3 regions of the Streptomyces sp. NPDC006384 genome follow, and region 1 is predicted to be linked to each of the others. Evidence: riboswitches for the same ligand, from Rfam matches in the RefSeq annotation. Region 1 holds a riboswitch; each other region holds the start of a gene.

Region 1 (3,229 bases):
GGGAGGCGCGGGCGAACAGGAAGTCACCGGTGAGGACGGCGACCGAGTTGCCCCAGCGGGTGTTGGCGCTGGGCACGCCGCGGCGCACGGCCGCCTCGTCCATCACGTCGTCGTGGTACAGCGTGGCGAGGTGGGTCAGCTCCACGACCACGGCCGAGGGCACGATGCCGGGGGCGTAGGGGTCGCCGAACTGGGCCGAGAGCATCACCAGCAGTGGCCGGAACCGTTTGCCGCCGGCCCGCACCAGGTGCTGGGCGGCCTCCGTGATGAAGGGCACCTCGCTTTTGGTTGCTTCGAGCAACCCTTCCTCGACCGCGACCAATCCGGCCTGGACATCGGCTTCCAGAGCCTGGTCCCGCACGCTCAGCCCGAACGGCCCGACGACGGTCACGAGGGGTCTCCTGTCTGCTGGTGTCTACTGGCGATTACCTGGTTTGTCGATAGGTCGCTGCCACCACTCGAGTCAGCGTATCCGGTCACGTTTCGATCACCGCTAGCGCCCACCGTTACAGGCCGGTCGGAATCGGATCATGCGCGCCATGTTTTCGATCAGCCGATATGAGCGGACATGGAGCGATACCACCAGGGCGGGAAGTCGCCACCGGGGATCACACATCCCCTCCCGGCGGCCCTCGCTCCGCACACGTCACCCACCCGGCCCCCTCCGAACGGATGCCCGCACGACGCGCGGGAACACGGGGCACGGCGAAGCCGGACACGGCCGGCCGGCCACGGGGCGGCCGGACCGCCCGGCCCCCAGCCGTTCCGACACCGCCCCGACATCACCCCCGACGCCGCCCGCAAGCCGTCGCCACCGATGGGCGATTGACCGCCCGTTGAACCTAATGCCCGATTTGCCGGTCTTCTTGGCGGCCGTGAGTTGGCTCACTCCGCCACGCCTGTGGGCAACCCCGCCGCCGACTGTGCCCTCCCTTTGCGCCGCAAGCCAGTTGAGGCTTGGCGACCGCAAAGGATCAAGCACCCCAAAAGCCCCAGACCAAGGTCAACATGGACGTCGGGTGATTCCTGCACTTGTTCCGGACATGTGCTCTCGCATACGTTCCCGGCCTGTCGGGCGGACGCCGAATCCTGCCACCGCCCCGGCACCAGTCATCCACCGACACACTCGCAGGCAGGAGCGGGGGACCCAGGTAAGTCGCCGCGCCGGAAACCACCGGAGCGGCTCGGGGTGAAGCCGTGCCCGTGAGGGCCGGCCGGGCACCTCCCCGCCCGAACCCGACAGCTCACCTCGCAGGCGTAGGAGAGGGACACACACATGCCTGCCAACGGTCAGAACCGTCACAGCCGTACCGCTCGTCTCGTCCGCAAGTTCGCCCTCGCCGGCACCGGCGCGGCCGTGCTCGCCCTGCCGCTCGTCGGCGCCGCCACCGCCTCCGCCGCTACCCCGGCCGCCGCCACCACCGCCGCCACGGCGACGACGGCGTACCCGGAGACCCTCGACGGCTGGATCCGCGAGTCGCTCGACATCATGGCGCAGCACGGGATCCCCGGGACGTACGACGGCATCCACCGCAACATCATGCGGGAGTCGTCCGGCAACCCGTTCGCCATCAACAACTGGGACGTCAACGCCGTCAACGGCACCCCGTCCAAGGGCCTGCTCCAGGTGATCGACCCGACCTTCCGGGCCTACCACGTGCCCGGCACGTCCTGGGACTCCTACGACCCGGTCGCCAACATCACCGCCGCCTGCAACTACGCGGCCGACCGCTACGGCTCGATCGACAACGTCTTCAGCGCGTACTGAGCCGTGACGCGCCGGGCCCTGACGCACTGAGCCCCGGCGGCGCGCGCCGGGCGCGTCAGGAGGTTCCGAAGATCCGTTCGAGGACGACGGCGACGCCGTCGTCCTCGTTCGTCAGGGTGGTCTCGTCCGCGACCGCCTTGAGTTCGGGGTGGGCGTCCGCCATGGCGACCCCGTGGGCCGCCCAGTGGAACATGGGGACGTCGTTGGGCATGTCCCCGAAGGCGATCGTCCGTCCCCGGCTCAGCCCCAGGCGCTCGGCGGCGAGCGCCAGACCGGTCGCCTTGGTGACGCCGCACGGCTGGAGCTCCACCGTCCCCGGTCCCGACATCGTGACCGTGGCGAGGGAGCCGACCACCGCGCGCGCCGTCGCCGCCAGCTCGTCGTCGGACAGCTCGGGGTGGCGCAGCAGCACCTTGCTGATCGGCTCGCCCCACAGCTCGTCGCGCCGGTCCACACGGACCGCGGGCAGGGTCGGGTGGGGCATCAGGTAGCCCGGCTCGATGAGCGTGAGCCCGTCGACGCCGTCCTGGTCGACCGCGGCGTACACCTCGCCGACCTCCGCCTCGATCTTGCCGAGCGCGGTCTCCGCCAGTTCCCGGTCCAGGGTGACCGACCACAGCATCCTGTGCGCGCCGGCGTCGTACACCTGCGCGCCCTGTCCGCACACCGCGAGCCCCTCGCAGCCGAGGCCGTCGAGCAGGGACCGCACCCTCGGCGCGGGGCGTCCCGTCACCACCAGGTGCCGCGCCCCCGCCCGGGCCACCCGCGCCAGCGCGGCCAGCGACCGGTCGGAGACGGTGTCGTCGCCGCGCAGCAGCGTTCCGTCGAGGTCGGTGGCGACGAGGGCATATGCGGTGCGGTCCATGATCAGAGAATACGGACACCGGACCTGTCCGACTCACCCCGCGACCGGTTGCGCACGAGGTCGTTCGCAGGTGTCCGAAAGCTGACGCAACACCGTCTAAAGGCGGTTGAAGGCCTGTGCACCAGTTGGCAACAACTTGCTCTGCCTTCTACCCCCGGGGCGGCCCCGGGGGTACCTTCCTTTAGTCCAGGGGGACTTGATCGGGGGGTCGGGTTGAACGGCGGACGTGTACGTGTGCTGAACCCTCAGGAGCTGAGCGCGGGGGAACGGGAACGCTGGCGGGAGCTGCGTGCCGGCTCGACGGCGCCGCGCAATCCCTTCATGGAACCGGAGTTCACCGACGCCGTGGGCCGGGTGCGGCCGGGGGCGCGGGTGGCGGTGCTGTACGACGGCGGCGAGGCGGCCGGTTTCCTGCCGCACGAGCGCGGACCGCTGGGCCAGGGCCGGGCCATCGGGCTCGGCGTCTCGGACTGCCAGGGCGCGGTGCTGCGCCCCGGGCTGACGCCGGACCCCCGCCGGCTGCTGCGGGCGTGCTCCCTGTCGGGCTTCGCCTTCGACAACCTGGAGGCCGAGCAGGGCCTGTTCGTGCCGTACGC
Region 2 (3,229 bases), on a different contig from region 1:
GAACGAGGAGGCGGCCAAGTGACCGAGCTCGCCACCATGGAATTCCACCCCCGTCCGCAGGCCGGCGAGCCCAAGCCGTGGGCCTTCCCCGCCCCCGAGCGCGGCAGCCTCGGCAACGGCCTCACCGTGCTGCGCTGCCACCGCCCCGGCCAGCAGGTCGTCGCCGTCGAGGTGTCGCTGAACGCGCCCCTGGACGCCGAGCCGGCCGGTCTCGACGGCGTCGCCACGATCATGGCGCGCGCCTTCTCCGAGGGCACCGACAAGCACTCCGCCGAGGAGTTCGCCGCCGAACTGGAGCGCTGCGGCGCCACCCTCGACGCGCACGCCGACCACCCCGGCGTCCGGCTGAGCCTGGAGGTGCCGGTCTCCCGCCTCGCCAAGGCCCTCGGCCTGGTCGCCGACGCCCTCAGGGCACCCGCGTTCGCGGACAGCGAGGTCGAACGGCTGGTGCGCAACCGGCTCGACGAGATCCCGCACGAGCTGGCCAACCCCTCCCGGCGCGCCGCCAAGGAGCTCTACAAGGAGCTGTTCCCGGCCGGCTCGCGCATGTCGCGCCCGCGCCAGGGCACCGAGGAGACGGTCGCGAACATCGACGCGTCCGCCGTCCGCGCCTTCTACGAGAAGCACGTCCGCCCCGCCACGGCCACCGCCGTGGTCGTCGGCGACCTCACCGGCGTCGACCTCGACGCGCTGCTCGGCGAGACCCTCGGCGCGTGGACCGGCTCCGCCGCCGAGCCGCTCCCCGTGCCGCCGGTGGCCGCCGACGACACCGGACGGGTCGTCATCGTGGACCGGCCCGGTGCCGTCCAGACGCAGCTGCTGATCGGCCGCACCGGGCCCGACCGGCACGACAGGGTGTGGCCCGCGCAGGTGCTCGGCACGTACTGCCTCGGCGGCACCCTCACCTCGCGCCTGGACCGCGTCCTGCGCGAGGAGAAGGGCTACACCTACGGCGTACGGGCGTTCGGGCAGGTCCTGCGGTCCGCGCCCGACGGCACGGGCGCCGCGATGCTCGCCATCAGCGGCTCCGTGGACACGCCCAACACCGGTCCGGCGCTGCAGGACCTGTGGACAGTGCTGCGCACGCTCGCCGAGGGCGGCCTCACCGACGCCGAACGCGACGTCGCCGTGCAGAACCTGGTGGGCGTGGCGCCGCTGAAGTACGAGACGGCGGCGGCCGTCGCGGACACGCTGGCCGACCAGGTCGAGCAGCATCTGCCCGACGACTACCAGGCCACGCTGTACCGTCGGCTCGCCGCCACCGGCACGGTGGAGGCCACGGCGGCGGTCGTGAGCGCCTTCCCGGTGGACCGTCTGGTGACGGTCCTGGTCGGTGACGCGGCGCAGATCAAGGAGCCCGTGGAGGCCCTCGGCATCGGTGAAGTCACCGTCGTGGCCGCCGAGTAGCGGCACGCGCGGGTGACGGCCCGGTGACGCTCGCGTCACCGGGCCGTCACATGTCCGAATTGGGGGAGAGGTTGCCCGTCTGCGCTGTGGCGTGCGCTACAAAAACCCTGTTGCGTTTGAGGATTGAACACACTCGCGTCTAGCGTCGTCCCGGCTGTCCGTCAGGCAGTGCGCCGCACCCGCGGCACCGGACAGTCATCGCCGAGTCCCCGTACGGCGCGAGCCAGGGGAGCCGGGGACCCAACGCAGTCCCTGGGGTGAATCGGACGCCCGCGCTTCGGCGAGGGGGTCCGTAGGAGACCTTCCTGCTCCGAACCCGTCAGCTAACCCGGTAGGCGAGAGGGAAGGAAAGGATCAGCCGCCACATGGCGTTCACGCGCGCCTCAGGGAAGCACCGCCGTCCCAGCCGCATGCACCGCACCACCGCCCGCGCGGCGGGCGTCGCGGCCCTCGCCACCACCGGCGTCGTCGGCACCCTCGCGGCCCCGGCTCTCGCCGCCGAGCCCGATCCCGAGCAGACCGGTCTCACCCCCGTCGTCTCCATCGGCGACACCGTGGCCGACGAGATCGACGCGCAGGCCACCGCGCAGAAGCAGGCCGCCCAGCACGCCGCCGCCCGCGAGGCGGCGATGGAGGCGGCGCGCGAGCGGGCCGCCGAGGCCGCGAAGGACGCCCGTGAGGCCAAGGAGCGGGCCGCCCGTGAGGCGGAGCGCGAGCGGCTCAACACCTTCGTCTCGCCGATCACCGCCTCCTACGTCTCCACGGCCTACCAGGCCGGCAGCTCCCTGTGGTCCTCCGGCAGCCACACCGGCATCGACTTCCACGCCTCCACCGGCACCCCGGTGCACGCGGTCGGCGTCGGCACCGTCGTCGAGGCCGGCTGGGGCGGCGCGTACGGCAACCAGGTCGTGATCAGGATGCACGACGGCACCTACACCCAGTACGGCCACCTGCTGTCCGTCGACGTCTCGGTGGGGCAGCCGGTCGAGGCCGGCCAGCAGATCGGCCTCTCGGGTGCCACCGGCAACGTCACCGGTGCCCACCTGCACTTCGAGGCCCGCACGGGCCCCGAGTACGGCTCGGACATGGACCCCGTCGCCTACCTCCGCTCCCACGGCGTGGACATCTGACGACCGACGGCGGAACATCCGACGGCAGAACCCCGACAGGCCCCGGCTCGCGCGCCGGGGCCTGTCCGTGTTCCGGGAGCCGGGGCCCCGGAAACCCGATGGCCTCCCGGGGAGCCGCGGAGCGGACGAAGGCCCGCCCGGTGGTCCGGGCGGGCCTTCGTCGGTGTGCCGTCACATCGGGTGTGCCGTCACCTCAGACGGTCTCGGGAAGCTCCTCGAGCCCCTCGGCGACCAGCTTCGCCAGCCGGTCCAGAGCGGCGTCCGCGCCCTCGGCGTCGGAGGCGAGGACGACCTCCTCGCCACCCTGGGCGCCCAGGCCCAGAACGGCCAGCATGGAGGCCGCGTTGACGGGCTTGCCGTCGGCCTTGGCGATCGTCACCGGGACGCCTGTGGCCGTGGCGGCCCGGACGAAGAGGGAGGCGGGGCGGGCGTGGAGGCCCTCGGCCCAGCCGACGTTGACGCGGCGCTCAGCCATGTGATGCTGCCCTTCAGGTGTTCGAGGTCAAGTTGTCTAGACCAGTCTTGTCTAGACCAGTTTCCCATATCGTGAAGCGTGCCGGAACGCCACCGTGCGCCGCCCCGGAGGACCGCCGGACCGCGGCCTCGGCCCGGCGTCCGTACCCCACAGACTGCCTCGCGCCATTGTCGTACGCGAGCCGTACTCTGGGGCCCATGCAGACCTCGTCGGACCG
Region 3 (3,229 bases), on a different contig from region 1:
TCCTCGACGACGGCGTCGCGCTCCACGCCCAGGGCGAGCAACGTGATCGCGACCGACAGTCCCGCGCGGTCCTTGCCGGCCGCGCAGTGCATCAGCGCGGGGACGCTGTCCTCGGCGAGCGCGTGCAGCACCCGGGAGTGCTCCGCCGTGCGCTCCTTGATCATCATCCGGTAGGAGGTGATCATCCGGTCCGCGCCCCGGCCGTCGGCCAGGATGCCGCGCAGCTGGTCGAGGTCGCCGTCGCGGACCATCTTCCAGAACTCGGCGCCGTCGGCCGGATCGCTCAGCGGCAGGTTCACATTGCGCACGCCCGGCAGTTCGACGTCCCGGCCCTCGAGCTTCTGGTCGGCGGCGTTGCGGAAGTCGAAGATCGTGTGCAGTCCCAGCGAGGCGAGGAACGCGGCGTCCTCCGCGGTCGCGTGCGCGAGATGACCGCTGCGGAACAGCACCCCCTGCCGTACGCGCCGTCCGTCCACGGTCGGCAGCCCGCCGACGTCACGGAAGTTGCGCACACCGGTCAGCTCGGGTTCGGTCGACGGGACCTGCTGCGTCACGGGGGCTCCTCCCACTCGGCCCCGACGGCGCGGCTCGCCGGCGGGCGCCCAGCCGACGATACGGCATTCCCTGTCCGCGGCAACGAGTCGTCCGTACGGCGTGAGACGGGCATACGGCAGGTGCACGACGGGCCCGGCTGCGCGACGTCCGGCCCGTCTGTCTGAATTGACGCTTTTCTCTCAACTTGCTGCGATATGGGCGGTGCTGGGGATGTTCCCCGTGAGCAGCGTCATAAGAGTGACCGTGCGTTGCCCGTCATGTTCACGTAATTCATGCGCTTTTCAAGGACATTCGGGAAAACGGAGGCTTCCGGAATCGACGGAGTGTGACCGCCCTTTCCCCTGAAGGATCAAGAGAAACTTCCGTCCGCGGAACCCCTCGCTTGTCTGTGCGCGTCCCGGTCCCTTACGTTCACCACCGATCCGGACGGACGCCTAATCCTGCCGCCGACCGGAGCCCGTACTCATCAACCACCCGTACACGGCAGGAGCGGGGGACCCACAGGCAACACCGCCTGTTCCGGTTCCCGGGACAGGCTCGGGGTAAAGCCGCGTCACCGCGCGGCCGGGCATCTCCAGTCCGCACCCGACAGCTCACCTCGCAGGCGCCGGAGAGGAATGCGACATGCCCGCGAAGGGTAAGCACCGCCGTACCAAGGTCCAGCGCATAGCCCGTGCCATCGCCGTCGCCGGAACCGGCGGCGCCGCGCTCGCCCTCCCGCTGATGGGCGCCGCCGGCGCCCAGGCCGCCCCCGCGCAGTCCGCTCCCGGACAGGCGGCCCAGTCCGCCCCGGCCGGTGCGCAGAAGACCGCCGGCAAGGGCGCGGACACCTACACCGTGCGGAGCGGCGACTACCTGTCGAAGATCGCCGACGAGCAGCATGTCGACGGCGGCTGGAAGAAGCTGTACGAGGACAACCGCGAGGCCATCGGCTCCGACCCGTCGCTGATCCACCCGGGGCTCGAGCTGTCGATCGGTCAGAAGGCCGCGACCGGCACCGCCGGCTCCTCCGCCGGGAAGACGGCCCAGAAGCCCGCGGGGACGAAGAAGTCCTCCGCCGCGCCGGCCGCGAAGTCGTCGGACACCGCGAAGACCGCCGCGTCGCAGCCCTCGTCCTCCTCGTCCTCCTCGGAGGCGGGCGCCGGATCCGCCGGCACCAGCAGCGGCTACACCGCCCCCGTGGCCGGCGCCGGCGTCGGCACCCCGTACCACCAGTCCGGCAGCATGTGGTCCAGCGGCTACCACACCGGCACCGACTTCGTCGTCCCGACCGGCACCTCCCTGAAGGCCGTCGGCGCCGGCACGGTCGTCTCCGCCGGCTGGGGCGGCGCGTACGGCAACCAGGTCGTCATCAAGCTCGCCGACGGCCACTACGCCCAGTACGCCCACCTGTCCTCGCTCTCCGTCTCCGCCGGCCAGTCCGTGACCGCCGGTCAGCAGATCGGCCTCTCCGGTGCCACCGGCAACGTGACCGGACCGCACCTGCACTTCGAGATCCGCACCACGCCGGACTACGGCTCCGACGTGGACCCGGTCGCGTACCTGCGCTCGCACGGCGTCTCCCTCTGACGACGCCCCCTCGCACCGCCGAAGGCCGGACCCCGATCCCCGGGTCCGGCCTTCGGCGCGCCGGAACGGGCGCGCCCTGCCGCCCGGAACGCTTATTCCTGAATTGGCGAACACTTTAGGAGTGGCCTTTCTCACCGCCCGTCAACCCCTTCCTACGGTCGCGTAGGTCACATTGAAAGGTGAATGATGGGCCGATGTGGCAGACGATTCGAAGAGTGACAGCAGAGCAGTGATCGGGTCGTACGTGGCGGTGGGGGACAGCTTCACCGAGGGCGTCGGCGACCCCGGCCCCGACGGGGCGTTCGTCGGCTGGGCCGACCGGTTCGCCGTCCTGCTCGCGGACCGCCGCCCCGAGGGCGACTTCACCTACACCAACCTCGCCGTGCGCGGCAGGCTGCTCGACCAGATCGTGGAGGAGCAGGTACCCAGAGCGGTCGAACTCGCCCCGGACCTCGTCTCCTTCTGTGCCGGCGGCAACGACATCATCCGGCCCGGCACCGACCCCGACGAGGTCGCCGAACGGTTCGAGCGAGCCGTGGCCGCGCTCGCCTCCACCGCGGGCACCGTCCTGGTGACGACCGGCTTCGACACCCGCAGGGTGCCCCTCCTCAAGCACCTGCGCGGCAAGATCGCCACCTACAACGGGCACGTCCGCGCCGTCGCCGACCGCTACGGCTGCCCCGTGCTCGACCTGTGGTCGCTGCGCAGCGTCCAGGACCCGAGGGCCTGGGACGCCGACCGGCTGCACCTGTCGCCCGAGGGCCACACCCGCGTGGCCCTGCGCGCCGGCCAGGCCCTCGGCCTGCGCATCCCGGCCGACCCGGAGCAGCCCTGGCCGCCGCTGCCGCCCCGCGGCACCCTCGAGGTCCGGCGGGACGACGTCCACTGGGCACGGGAGTACCTGGTGCCGTGGATCGGGCGCCGGCTGCGCGGAGTCTCCTCGGGGGACCACGTCACCGCCAAGGGGACGCTGTCGCCGGACGACATCAAGATGCGGATCGCCGCCGTGGCGTGAGAAGCGCGGGGCCACGGGACGGAAACGGCCGCCCGGTCTCCGCCGTGGCGGCCGCCGTGCCGCCGTTCCTGAGCGGAGGGAACCCGGAAG

What was found. Region 1 has a riboswitch for cyclic di-AMP ahead of ACFYOJ_RS20220 (transglycosylase SLT domain-containing protein). Riboswitches for the same ligand answer to the same signal wherever they lie in the genome.
Positions count from the first base shown of each region.
Region 2: it holds a riboswitch for cyclic di-AMP, as region 1 does, so the genes downstream of both, ACFYOJ_RS22295 (M23 family metallopeptidase) here and ACFYOJ_RS20220 (transglycosylase SLT domain-containing protein) in region 1, are expected to answer to the same signal.
Region 3: it holds a riboswitch for cyclic di-AMP, as region 1 does, so the genes downstream of both, ACFYOJ_RS21830 (LysM peptidoglycan-binding domain-containing M23 family metallopeptidase) here and ACFYOJ_RS20220 (transglycosylase SLT domain-containing protein) in region 1, are expected to answer to the same signal.

Region 1 covers NZ_JBIAHR010000014.1:16,178-19,406, reverse strand. The annotation lists gene ACFYOJ_RS20225 (polyprenyl synthetase family protein) at 1-391, opposite strand, end outside; cyclic di-AMP (ydaO/yuaA leader) riboswitch at 1,106-1,273, shown strand; gene ACFYOJ_RS20220 (transglycosylase SLT domain-containing protein) at 1,277-1,768, shown strand; gene ACFYOJ_RS20215 (HAD family hydrolase) at 1,824-2,633, opposite strand; gene ACFYOJ_RS20210 (GNAT family N-acetyltransferase) at 2,868-3,229, shown strand, end outside.
Region 2 covers NZ_JBIAHR010000016.1:60,980-64,208, reverse strand. The annotation lists gene ACFYOJ_RS22305 (pitrilysin family protein) at 1-22, shown strand, start outside; gene ACFYOJ_RS22300 (pitrilysin family protein) at 19-1,407, shown strand; cyclic di-AMP (ydaO/yuaA leader) riboswitch at 1,597-1,760, shown strand; gene ACFYOJ_RS22295 (M23 family metallopeptidase) at 1,773-2,537, shown strand; gene ACFYOJ_RS22290 (HPr family phosphocarrier protein) at 2,731-3,012, opposite strand; gene ACFYOJ_RS22285 (GNAT family N-acetyltransferase) at 3,210-3,229, shown strand, end outside.
Region 3 covers NZ_JBIAHR010000015.1:159,765-162,993, reverse strand. The annotation lists gene ACFYOJ_RS21835 (tyrosine-protein phosphatase) at 1-554, opposite strand, end outside; cyclic di-AMP (ydaO/yuaA leader) riboswitch at 1,017-1,175, shown strand; gene ACFYOJ_RS21830 (LysM peptidoglycan-binding domain-containing M23 family metallopeptidase) at 1,180-2,124, shown strand; gene ACFYOJ_RS21825 (SGNH/GDSL hydrolase family protein) at 2,354-3,139, shown strand.